Regions from separate parts of the Bradyrhizobium dasycarpum genome, predicted to be linked through region 3. Evidence: predicted binding sites of a transcription regulator. Region 3 holds the regulator's gene; each other region holds the start of a gene.
What was found. The regulator LexA, encoded in region 3, represses DNA repair genes until DNA is damaged. The targets are predictions, from matches to a motif close to TGTTCNNNNTGTGTTCNG.
Positions count from the first base shown of each region.

Region 1: a site for LexA is predicted at 1,770-1,787, ahead of ACETMP_RS26270 (DNA recombination protein RmuC). Genes of this name have one in related genera too.
Region 2: a site for LexA is predicted at 1,568-1,585, ahead of ACETMP_RS07285 (single-stranded DNA-binding protein). Genes of this name have one in related genera too.

Region 1 covers NZ_CP169574.1:5,510,059-5,513,625, reverse strand. Annotated here, with positions in the region: gene fmt (methionyl-tRNA formyltransferase) at 82-1,005, opposite strand; gene def (peptide deformylase) at 1,123-1,647, opposite strand; gene ACETMP_RS26270 (DNA recombination protein RmuC) at 1,819-3,018, shown strand; gene ACETMP_RS26265 (MFS transporter) at 3,159-3,567, shown strand, end outside.
Region 2 covers NZ_CP169574.1:1,429,996-1,433,562, forward strand. Annotated here, with positions in the region: partial or broken gene gyrA (DNA gyrase subunit A) at 1-564, opposite strand, end outside; gene ACETMP_RS07285 (single-stranded DNA-binding protein) at 917-1,414, opposite strand; gene ACETMP_RS07290 (outer membrane protein) at 1,862-2,614, shown strand; gene ACETMP_RS07295 (outer membrane protein) at 2,863-3,555, shown strand.
Region 3 covers NZ_CP169574.1:1,539,142-1,542,708, reverse strand. Annotated here, with positions in the region: gene ACETMP_RS07830 (ComEC/Rec2 family competence protein) at 1-245, shown strand, start outside; partial or broken gene ACETMP_RS07825 (hypothetical protein) at 370-805, opposite strand; gene lexA (transcriptional repressor LexA) at 1,356-2,057, opposite strand; gene glp (gephyrin-like molybdotransferase Glp) at 2,233-3,444, opposite strand.

The DNA.
Region 1 (3,567 bases), 3.0 Mb from region 3:
GGCCTGCCCCGGCAATCCATCGCCTGGAGACAGTCTTGTTGGAAGATGGATACGCGGGTCAAGCCCGCGTATGACGGTTGGTTAGCTGAATTTGGCTCCCGCCTTCAACGGCGCGCCGCGCAGAAAGTCCGCGGCCTGCATCCGGCCCTTGCCCTCGCGCTGGAGCTCGACGATGCGGATCGCGCCCTCGCCGCAGGCGATGGTGAGTTGATCGTCGAGCACCGCGCCCGGCTCGCCCGCGCCTTGCGCCAGCTGACAGCGCAGGATCTTGACGCGCGCGTTCTCCAGCTCGGCCCAGGCGCCGGGAAACGGCGACAGGCCGTGGATGTGGCGCAGCACCTCGCGCGCCGGCTTGCGCCAGTCGATCCGCGCCTCGGCCTTGTCGATCTTGGCGGCATAGGTGACGCCGTCCTCGCTCTGCTTCCTGAGCTGGAGCCCGCCGCGATCGAGCGCGGCCATCGCCCGTACCATCAGATCGGCACCGAGACGCGAGAGCCGATCGTGGAGCTCCGCCGCCGTCATGTTGTCCGTGATCGCGAGCCGCTCGGCCATGGCGACGTCGCCGGTATCGAGACCGACATCCATCTTCATCACCATGACGCCGCTCTCGGCATCGCCGGCCATGATCGCGCGGTTGATCGGAGCCGCGCCGCGCCAGCGCGGCAGCAGCGAGGCATGCAGATTGTAGCAGCCGAGTTTTGGCGCATTGAGGATCGCCTGCGGCAGGATCATGCCGTAGGCGACCACGACGGCGGCATCGGCCTCGAACGCACGAAATTCATCGAGCGCCTCCTGGGTCTTCAGCGTCTTCGGCGTCAGCACGGGCACCCCGAGCTTTCGCGCAGCCTCCTCGACCGGGGTTGGCTGCAATTGCAGCCCGCGCCGCCCGCCCGGCTTCGGCGCACGGGTGTAGACCGCCACGATCTCGTGGCCATGCGCGACCAGCTCGAGCAGCGTCGGCACGGAGAAATCGGGCGTGCCCATGAAGATCAGGCGGAGGGGCATGGGAAGAACCTGCGAGAGACGCTATTCACTGACGGTCATTCCGGGGCGGCTCGAAGAGCCGAACCCGGAATCTCGAGATTCCGGGTTCGATGCTGCGCATCGCCCTGGAATGACGGATTACTCCGCCCGCTTGGCGGCCTTCTCGAACTTCTTCAACACGCGGTCGCGCTTGAGCTTCGACAGATAGTCGATGAACAGCACGCCGTTGAGATGGTCGATCTCGTGCTGGATGCAGGTGGCATAGAGGCCTTCGGCGTCCTCCTCGTGCACCTTGCCGTCGAGATCGGTGAAGCGCACGCGCACCTTCGCCGGGCGCTCGACCTCCTCGTAATATTCGGGGATCGACAGGCAGCCTTCCTCGTAAACCGACAGCTCTTCCGAAGAGGCGATGATCTCGGGGTTGATGAAGACGCGCGGCAGCGGCTTGGTCTCGCCGTTCTCGTCGCGCTTGGCGAGGTCCATGGTGATCAGCCGCAGCGGCTGCGCGACCTGGATCGCGGCGAGGCCGATGCCGGGCGCGTCGTACATGGTCTCGAACATGTCGTCGGCAAGCTTGCGGATCTCCGAGGTGACCTTCTCGATCGGCTTGGAGACCAGGCGCAGCTGCTTGTCGGGCAGGATGATGATTTCTCTGAGGGCCATGGCCGCGATTTAAGCCCCATGCCCGATGCGGTCAATGCAGCCCGGAACCCTGTTAACTCCTCGCTAACCATAAAACTTCAGGTTTCGTTAACCATAAAAATTAACGGAGCATTTACCATAAATGTTCGCTATTCGTTCGTATGCCCAGGCGAATCGGCTAGAAGGGTCGGCATGAACGACATCATCTTCATGCTCGGCGACTGGCCGGTGCGCGTCGTGGACGCGCTGATCGGCTTCGGCGCCCTGGTTCTCATCCTGCTGGTGGTGATTGCGGTCGTAATCGCGCGGTCCGGACGGCGCGGCGCGGAACTCGCGATGGCGCACGCGATCCGGGCCGACGAGCTCGAGGAGCGCCTGAGCGAGGTGCTGCGGGCCCAGAGCGAATCCTCCGGCCGGGTCGACGCCATGACCCAGGCGCTCGCCGGCCGCCAGGCCGAGATGGCGCGGGCCGTCAACGAGCGACTGGATTCGGTGACCCATCGCGTCGGCCAGTCCATGGAACATTCGACCCGCAACACCATGGAGAGCCTGCGCGCGCTGCACGAGCGGCTCGGCATCATCGACAGCGCGCACAAGAACCTCACCGACCTCACCACCCAGGTGACCACCTTGCGCGACGTGCTCGCCAACAAGCAGTCGCGCGGCGCCTTCGGTCAGGCGCGGATGGAGGCGATCGTCCAGGACGGGCTGCCGAAGGGATCCTACGAGTTCCAGTTCACGCTCTCGACCGGCAAGAGGCCGGACTGCGTCGTGTTCCTGCCCGACCAGCGCCCGCTCTGTATCGACGCCAAGTTTCCGCTGGAGGCGATGACGGCGCTGCACGATGCCCGCACCGACGAGGAGAAGCGCCTCGCCACGCAGCGGCTGCGCGGCGACGTGATGAAGCATGTCAGCGACATCGCCGAAAAATATCTCGTCGCCGGCGAGACCCAGGAGATGGCGCTGATGTTCGTGCCGTCGGAATCGGTCTACGCCGAAATCCACGACGGCTTCGACGACGTGATCCAGAAGGCCTATCGCGCCCGCGTCGTACTGGTGTCGCCCTCGCTTCTGATGCTCGCGATCCAGGTGATGCAGCAGATCATGAAGGACGCGCGCATGCGCGATGCCGCCGACCAGATCCGCACCGAGGTGATCAAGCTTGGCGACGACCTCGGCCGGCTGCGCGACCGCGTGCTGAAGCTGCAGAAGCATTTCGCCGACGTCAACGAGGACGTCCGCCAGGTGCTGATCTCCGCCGACAAGATCGAGAAGCGCGCGGGACGCATCGAGGAGCTCGATTTCAGCAAGAGCGACGCCCCGGAGGGACCGCGGCTGGTGGCGACGGCCGCAGGCGAGCTGTTTCCGCGCAAGCTCCAGGCGGGAGAGTGATTCTAGGTCGTCATGGCCGGGCTTGTCCCGGCCATCCACGGCTTTCCGGCGGCATTAAGAACGTGGATGCCCGGGACAAGCCCGGGCATGACGGACTTTGTGGCAGAGGCAGCGCCGCCAGAATCTGCTAACACGACCCCATGACCGCACCCGACGCGACTTCGCCCGCCGCCGCTCCTGCAACCTCCTGGCGCGACAGCCTTGCCGTCTACCTGCAGCCGCGGGTGCTGATCGTGCTGTTTCTCGGCTTCTCCTCGGGGTTGCCGCTGGCGCTGTCGGGCTCGACGCTGCTGGTGTGGATGGCCGAGGCCGGGGTCGATCTCGGAACGATCGGGCTCTTTGCACTGGTTGGAACGCCGTACACGCTCAAGTTCCTCTGGGCGCCTCTGGTCGATGCCTTGCATGTCCCGTTCTTCACGCGCACCTTTGGCCGCCGGCGTGGATGGCTGGTGTTCTCGCAATTGCTGCTGATCGGCGCGATCCTGCTGCTGGCGCTGACCGATCCGGCGCGCTCGCCGCTGTTCGTCGCGTTTGGTGCGCTCTTGGTCG
Region 2 (3,567 bases), 110 kb from region 3:
CATGCCGACCGCGATGCCGCCCGCACCGTTGACGAGAAGGTTCGGGAACTTGGCCGGCAAGACCGACGGCTCGGTCTCGTTGTTGTCGTAGTTCGGCTGGAAGTCGACGGTGTCCTTGTCGATGTCCGCCAACAGAGCCAGCGCCGCCTTTGTCAGGCGCGCTTCGGTGTAACGATAGGCAGCCGGGGGATCGCCGTCGACCGAGCCGAAATTGCCCTGGCCGTCGATCAGCGGCACGCGCATCGAGAAGTCCTGCGCCATCCGGACCATGGCGTCGTAGATCGACTGATCGCCGTGCGGATGATACTTACCGATGACGTCACCGACCACGCGGGCGGATTTGACGTACTTCTTGTCGGGCGTGTGCCCCTGCTCGTTCATCGAGAACAGGATGCGGCGGTGCACCGGCTTCAGACCGTCGCGGGCATCGGGCAGCGCCCGCGCCACGATCACGCTCATGGCGTAGTCGAGATAGGACTTCTTCATCTCCTCGAAGATGGAGACGGGGCGAATGTCCGAGGGTTGCGCCGGCTGGTCGCCGGGCTTTTTGTCGTCGTCAGCCAAGGGGGAATCCGGTGAGTTTTTGTCTGGGAATCATATAGCGCATCGCACCCCTGATAACCACCCTTGGCGGGGACTCGGAAGCGCTTTTTCCGCTTATTTTTCCAATGACTTACGGCGTTGCAGGGAGCCCCGGAATCAACCTGGAACAGGTCGTCCAAAATCGGCCCTGGCAACATGGATCGCACCCGCGGCGAGCGCCCCGTCGATCCGCTTGGCGAGCGCGGGCTGAATTCAACCCGAACATGAAGCGGGGCCCGGAAATCCGAGCCCGTTCCGTCAATTGGTAGGGTTTGCTGACACGACGTGGCAAGGCGCCGCCGAGCTCGGCCAGCGCCCCTCGTCCGATCCGTGCTCAGAACGGGATATCGTCGTCCATGTCGCTGTTGCGGCTGCCGCCACCTGCGGCAACAGGACGGCGCGGCGCGCTGCTGACGGGGCCGGACGAGCCGAAATCGCCGCCCGGCTCGTCACCGAAGCTGCCGCCTCCGCCGCCGCCACCGCGGCCGTCGAGCATCGTCAGGGTGGAGTTGAAGCCCTGCAGCACGACCTCGGTGGAGTATTTCTCGACGCCGCTCTGGTCGGTCCATTTGCGGGTCTGGAGCGCTCCCTCGATGTAAACCTTCGCGCCCTTCTTCAGATATTGCTCGGCGACCTTGCAGAGGCCTTCGTTGAAGATCACGACGCGATGCCACTCGGTCTTCTCCTTGCGCTCGCCGGTGTTCTTGTCGCGCCAGGTTTCCGACGTCGCGATGCTCAAATTCGCAATCGGCCGCCCGTCCTGGGTGCGGCGAATTTCAGGATCCTTGCCGAGATTTCCAACCAGAATGACCTTGTTGACGCTTCCCGCCATCGCCGCTCTCCACTCCGAATGCCACTGATTTCAAAGGCCGAGCGCGCTGCCCGCGTTCCTCTGCGCCCTGTTGGGGCGACCCTATACGCTCGCGGTCTCGGATCGGCCCGCCGCACCGCAGGTTATCCCCATATATAGCACCAATTCCTCGTGTGTTCTAGATTTGTTCTGAAAAACCTACGGAACAACCTGGAATGGAGCTCTGCCGAAATATTTTGAGGCGGGCGGGAACCCAGATGGAACTTTTCGCGGTTCCCGTGACAGCACGAAACTTCATGAACATCATCTACTTAGCTGGCTCACGATCGTGCGGGACTGTTGCATTTCGGAGACGGACTCAATCACCAAATCGCGCTACGGTTGACTCGGACTTGGACGTCATGGGCTTCGCGCTTAACCGCTTCGGGGATCTCGCAAGAAGCGGACAACTTTGGAGGGCTTTAGGAAATGAGAAAGACCTTAGCAATTGCATTTGGGGCCGCTGCGCTGGGCCTCTCGGCTCCGGCGAACGCGGCGGATCTCGCCGCTCGTCCGTACACGAAAGCGCCGGTGGCTGCGCCCGCGCCGATCTACACCTGGACCGGTTTCTATGCTGGTATTCAGGGCGGTGGCGGCTGGGGCGACAGCGACGAGACGTTCTTCCTCCTGCCGAACGGCCCGGGCTTCGCAGGAAGTCAGAACTACGACATCAGCGGCGGTTTCGTTGGTGGCGTCTTCGGCTATAACTGGCAGTCGGGCCCGGTCGTTTTCGGCATCGAGGGCGACTATCACTGGTCTGATATCAGCGGCCGTTCGGCGGAAATCAATGCCGGCCTAGGCGACACCTACTTCACGAAGATCCGCAGCTTCGGCGATATCAAGGGCCGTCTCGGCTATTCGACCGGTCCCGCTCTGTTCTTTGTCAGTGGCGGTGCCGCGGTCGGCGACCTGCAGCATCGCTATGATGTTCCTCTCGTCGGCAGTGTCGTGCGGAATGACTGGCGTTGGGGCTGGACCGTCGGCGCCGGCGCGGAATACATGTTCGCCCCGAACTGGTCCGCCAAGGTCGAGTACAACTACATCGATTTCGGCACAAGCACGCTGCAGTACACCGCTCCGGCTGTTGCCGCGAACCGCTCCGAGTGGACCGACACCGTTCACACGGTCAAGGCCGGCGTGAACTATCACTTCAACTGGGGCGCACCCGCTCCGAGGTACTGATTGCGCGGATCGCTCGTGACGATCGAAGGCCGGCCTCGCGCCGGCCTTTGTCGTTTGAGGCAGCTCGCTCGCGATAGCTCGCCCGCGATAATGGGTCAGTAACCATCACCTTTTCGATCGGTGTGGCTTTTCGGAGACACAACTTGCGGCTTCAGTGGTGTAAGCATTGCCTCAGTTGGGCCGTTGAGTCCGCTGCCCTTCCGTCAAGGAAGGCAACAACAGAAACTGGGACTGGGATTAAGTTGAAAATGAAAAAGGTTTTGTTGGCTTCGGCCTGTTTGTTCGCTCTGGCGGCCCCCGCTTCGGCTGCTGATCTCGCGGCTCGCCCCTACACCAAGGCGCCGGTTGCTCCGCTGGCTTCGGTCTACAACTGGACCGGCTTCTATCTCGGTATCGTCGGTGGCGGCGCCTGGGAAGCCTCGTCGGGCGACCCCAAGATGCAGGGCGGCTTCGTCGGCGGCACCGCCGGCTACAACTGGCAGACCGGCAACGTCGTGTTCGGCCTCGAGGCCGACGCCGCCTGGGCTGACGTCAGCGCCTCGGCAGCTGGCACGGTTTTCGTCGCCGGCGTCGGTGGCGTCCCCGCATCGCTGACTTCCAAGACCGACGCCATGGGCACCGTGCGCGGCCGCATCGGCTGGGCCGTCAACAACGTGCTGCTCTACGGCACCGGTGGTTACGCCTGGATCGACAACAAGCTCACTGCCACCTTGGGCGGCCTCTCGGCTTCCGACAGCAAGTTCCACTCCGGCTGGACCGTCGGTGCGGGCGTCGAGGCGTACTTCGCGCCGCAATGGTCGGTCAAGGGCGAGTATCTCTATCGCAGCCTCGGCGGCGAGACCTACTTCTCGGGCGCCATTCCCACCGGTACGCTCAACCTCCACACCGTGCAGGTCGGCGTGAACTATCACTTCGGTGGCCCGGTGGTTGCGAAGTACTGATCACAACCGACG
Region 3 (3,567 bases):
CGCCGCCCGATTGCGCGGCGATGGTGGTCGATCGGCAGCGGCTCGCCAGTCAGGGCGCGCTGGCTCTGACGCAGAGCGGTGACGGCTTCTCGGTTCGGGCGGTGAGGGCGAGAGGCACAAGCCGCCCCTGGCTGCCCGCCGGCGCCGGCGAGGGGGATTTCGACGGCAGCCTTGCGCCGAAGACGGCCGTGCCCCGCAACCGGGACGCAACGCCATCGGAGACGGACTTGCTGGCGGAGGATTGAGGAGCGATGCGGGGGAGGTCGATCGGACGGGATTTCGCAGGACGCAAACCATACCATCTCGCCGGCCTCGGCCGGCGATGGCATTTCATTCCAGGCCCACGACCATCGGCCGGGGGCGACGACGTCAGCCAATCGGCAGGCGCGTGACCGGTGACCGACTGTCGGCGATGATCTGCGGCTTGTGCTCGCGTTCGCCGGCCGGCTGCGTCACCGGCAGTTGCAGCACGGTTGCGCGCTGGCCTTCGACCAGTTGAGTCACCAGCACGTATTTGCCGTCCAGGAAATTCGATCGCGTCGTGATGGCGATCGGGAATGTGCGGATCGATCTTGCCGAACTTGCCGACGCGGGAGTTGACGGTGCGCGTCCAGATCCAGCGGTTGTCGTAACGGACGTTGTCGGCGAAGGCGAGCTCCGTCCCCGGCAGCAGGCAGACCGCAACGGAGAGATCGGCTTCGGAGGCGAAGCCGCGCGTCGAGGTGCCGCGGAAGGTTGTCGTGACGATCGTCTCTCCGACCTCAGCGGGACGCGTCGCGACGGCATGCAGGCTGTAGTCACACATCGGGTGCTCCTCATGCGAAGATAGCGACCCGCACCTCTCTTGGAGGCACAGGCCTCGAAGTAGAAGCATGCAACGCTCTGCTCGGTTGTAGGCAGATCTGCGGCTGTGATTCGCGAGGGGCGATCACATTATCTTTCCCGAAGTCGGTAGGAACAAAGCCAAGTCCCGCGCATTCTGGCGGGCGTCTGGGACTGGCCCGGACCGCTGCGCCGGCCGCTCGATTGCGACGGCTGCACGATGATATTGCGGGCGCTGCGGACTTGCCCATTCACCGCCGTGTTGTTGCGGACATGATGATGCGCCGCGACGGCTGCACTCAAACGCTCTGGCGCTCGGCTGTCCTCTCCAACTCGAACGGCCGTGAAGCGATGTTGCTTCGCGCCGGCCCAGGGAGGATATCGCCGGAGAGGAGGGGCCGGATCATCTGCGCAGAACCGGAAAGACGATCCAGCCGGAGCGGACATTGGTCCGCTCCAATTGTTGATCGGCGATGCCGACCGAAGGGCGCACGCAGACGCCGCAATACGTCCGGATCGAGTCGTTCCGGAAGTCAGTACTTGCGGTAAAGCCCGATCAGCTTGCCCTGAATCTTCACGCGGTTCGGCGGCAGGATGCGCACCTCATAAGCGGCATTGGCCGGCTCGAGTGCGATCGAGGCGCCCCGGCGGCGGAAGCGCTTGAGCGTGGCCTCCTCGTCGTCGATCAGCGCCACCACGATGTCGCCGGTATCGGCGCTCTCGTTGCGCTGAATCAGCGCCATGTCGCCGTCGAGGATACCGGCTTCCACCATGGAATCGCCGCGCACCTCGAGTGCGTAGTGCTCGCCCGAGCCGAGCATGTCGGGCGGCACGCTGATGGTGTGGCTGCGGGTCTGCAACGCCTCGATTGGCGTACCGGCCGCGATACGGCCCATCACGGGCACCGCAACGGGCCGCTCGCCCTCGCCCATGGACGGGCTGGAGCTCGTGCGGACCTTGCCGAGATTGCCCTCGATGACGCTCGGCGTGAAGCCGCGCCGGGCGCCGGCGGCAGCCTGGAGCTCCGGCAGCTTGATCACTTCGATGGCGCGTGCGCGGTTGGGCAGGCGGCGGATGAAGCCGCGCTCCTCGAGCGCGGTGATGAGGCGGTGGATGCCCGACTTCGAGCGCAGGTCGAGCGCGTCCTTCATCTCGTCGAAGGAGGGCGGCACACCGCTTTCCTTCAAACGTTCGCTGATGAACCTCAGAAGCTCGTATTGTTTGCGCGTTAACATCTCGACCAAAGTCCCCCGGTTGATGTCGTTCGATTCCGAGACGATGAGTTCAGCGATGAGCCGCTACATGCTCGAAACAAATCATGAACGGACACTATATGTTCGATACATGTTCCGCAACTGCTTAATTTACCGTGAACGGCGGCGAGCTCGCGGAATGCGTGTGGCCGTGCACTCAGACGGGGAGCCGCAGCACCTCGCAGGGGCTGCCGGCCTCGGCCTTCGGCGCGAACGGTGCGCGCACGAGAAGTACCTGTGCCGCAGCAAGATTCGCAAGCAGAGAGGAATCCTGATGGCTGACGGGAACGGCGACTTGCGCACCGTCGTCGCGCAGTTCCAGGCGCGCGCGCAGGTAATCCTCGCGCTGGTCGTTGGCGCCGAGATCCTTGCCCAGCACGGCGCGCTCGCGGCGATGATGAATCACTGAACGGCCCGACAAGGCGCGAATCAACGGCACCATGAACAGGAACGCGCACACGTAGGACGACACGGGATTGCCGGGCAGGCCGATCACGCGCATTGCGCCGAGCCGTCCGTGCATCATCGGCTTGCCGGGCCGGATCGCGATCTTCCAGAACGCCATCGAGATGCCTTCGCCCCGCAGCGCCTGCTGGACCAGATCATGGTCGCCGACCGACGCGCCGCCGGTCGTGACCAGGATGTCAGCACCGTTCTCGCGGGCGCGGCGGATTCCGGCGGAGGTGGCCTCCAGCGTGTCGGCGGCGACACCGAGGTCGATGGTTTCGGCGCCCTCGCTGCGGGCGAGCGCATGCAGGGCGTAGCCGTTGGAATAGACGATCTGGCCGTGCCCGGGCGTGGTGCCCGGCCTCACCAGCTCGTCGCCGGTGGCGAGGATCGCAACCTTGGGACGGCGGCAGACGGCGAGGTGCGGGTGATTCATCGCCGCGGCAAGCGCGAGATCGCGCTCCGTCAGGCGGGTTCCCTTGCGCAGGAGCACGTCACCCTCGCGGAAATCGACCCCGGCCGGGCGGACGTGCCGTCCGGCGATCGCGGCTTCCTTGATGGTGACGCTGTTGCCGTCCGCGACAGTGTCCTCCTGGATCACGACCGCGTCCGCTCCATCGGGGATGACGCCGCCGGTGAAGATCCGCACGGCTTCGCCGGCGCCAACTGCTCTTGTGAAAGGACGGCCGGCTGCGATCTCGCCGATCACCGTCAGCCGGGAATCGACCGTTGCCGCATCGGCCGCGCGCACGGCGTAACCGTCCATCGCCGACATCGCCTGCGGCGGCTGCGTGCGCCGCGCCGCGACGTCATGCGCGAGCACGCGGTGATAGGCTTCGTCGAGCGAAACCATCTGTTCAGGCAGCGGCTCTGCACCTGCCAGCACCGCAGCAAAGGCGTCGGAAACCGGCATCAGGGCCACGGGCGAAACTCCTGCTCGCACATCGTTCAATGGGGCGGCGAGAGTTCTAGCTGACTGCAGACGCGAGGCAAAGCAGCACGCAGGATGATCTATCCTGCGTGCTCTCCTTGATCGAGCAAGTGC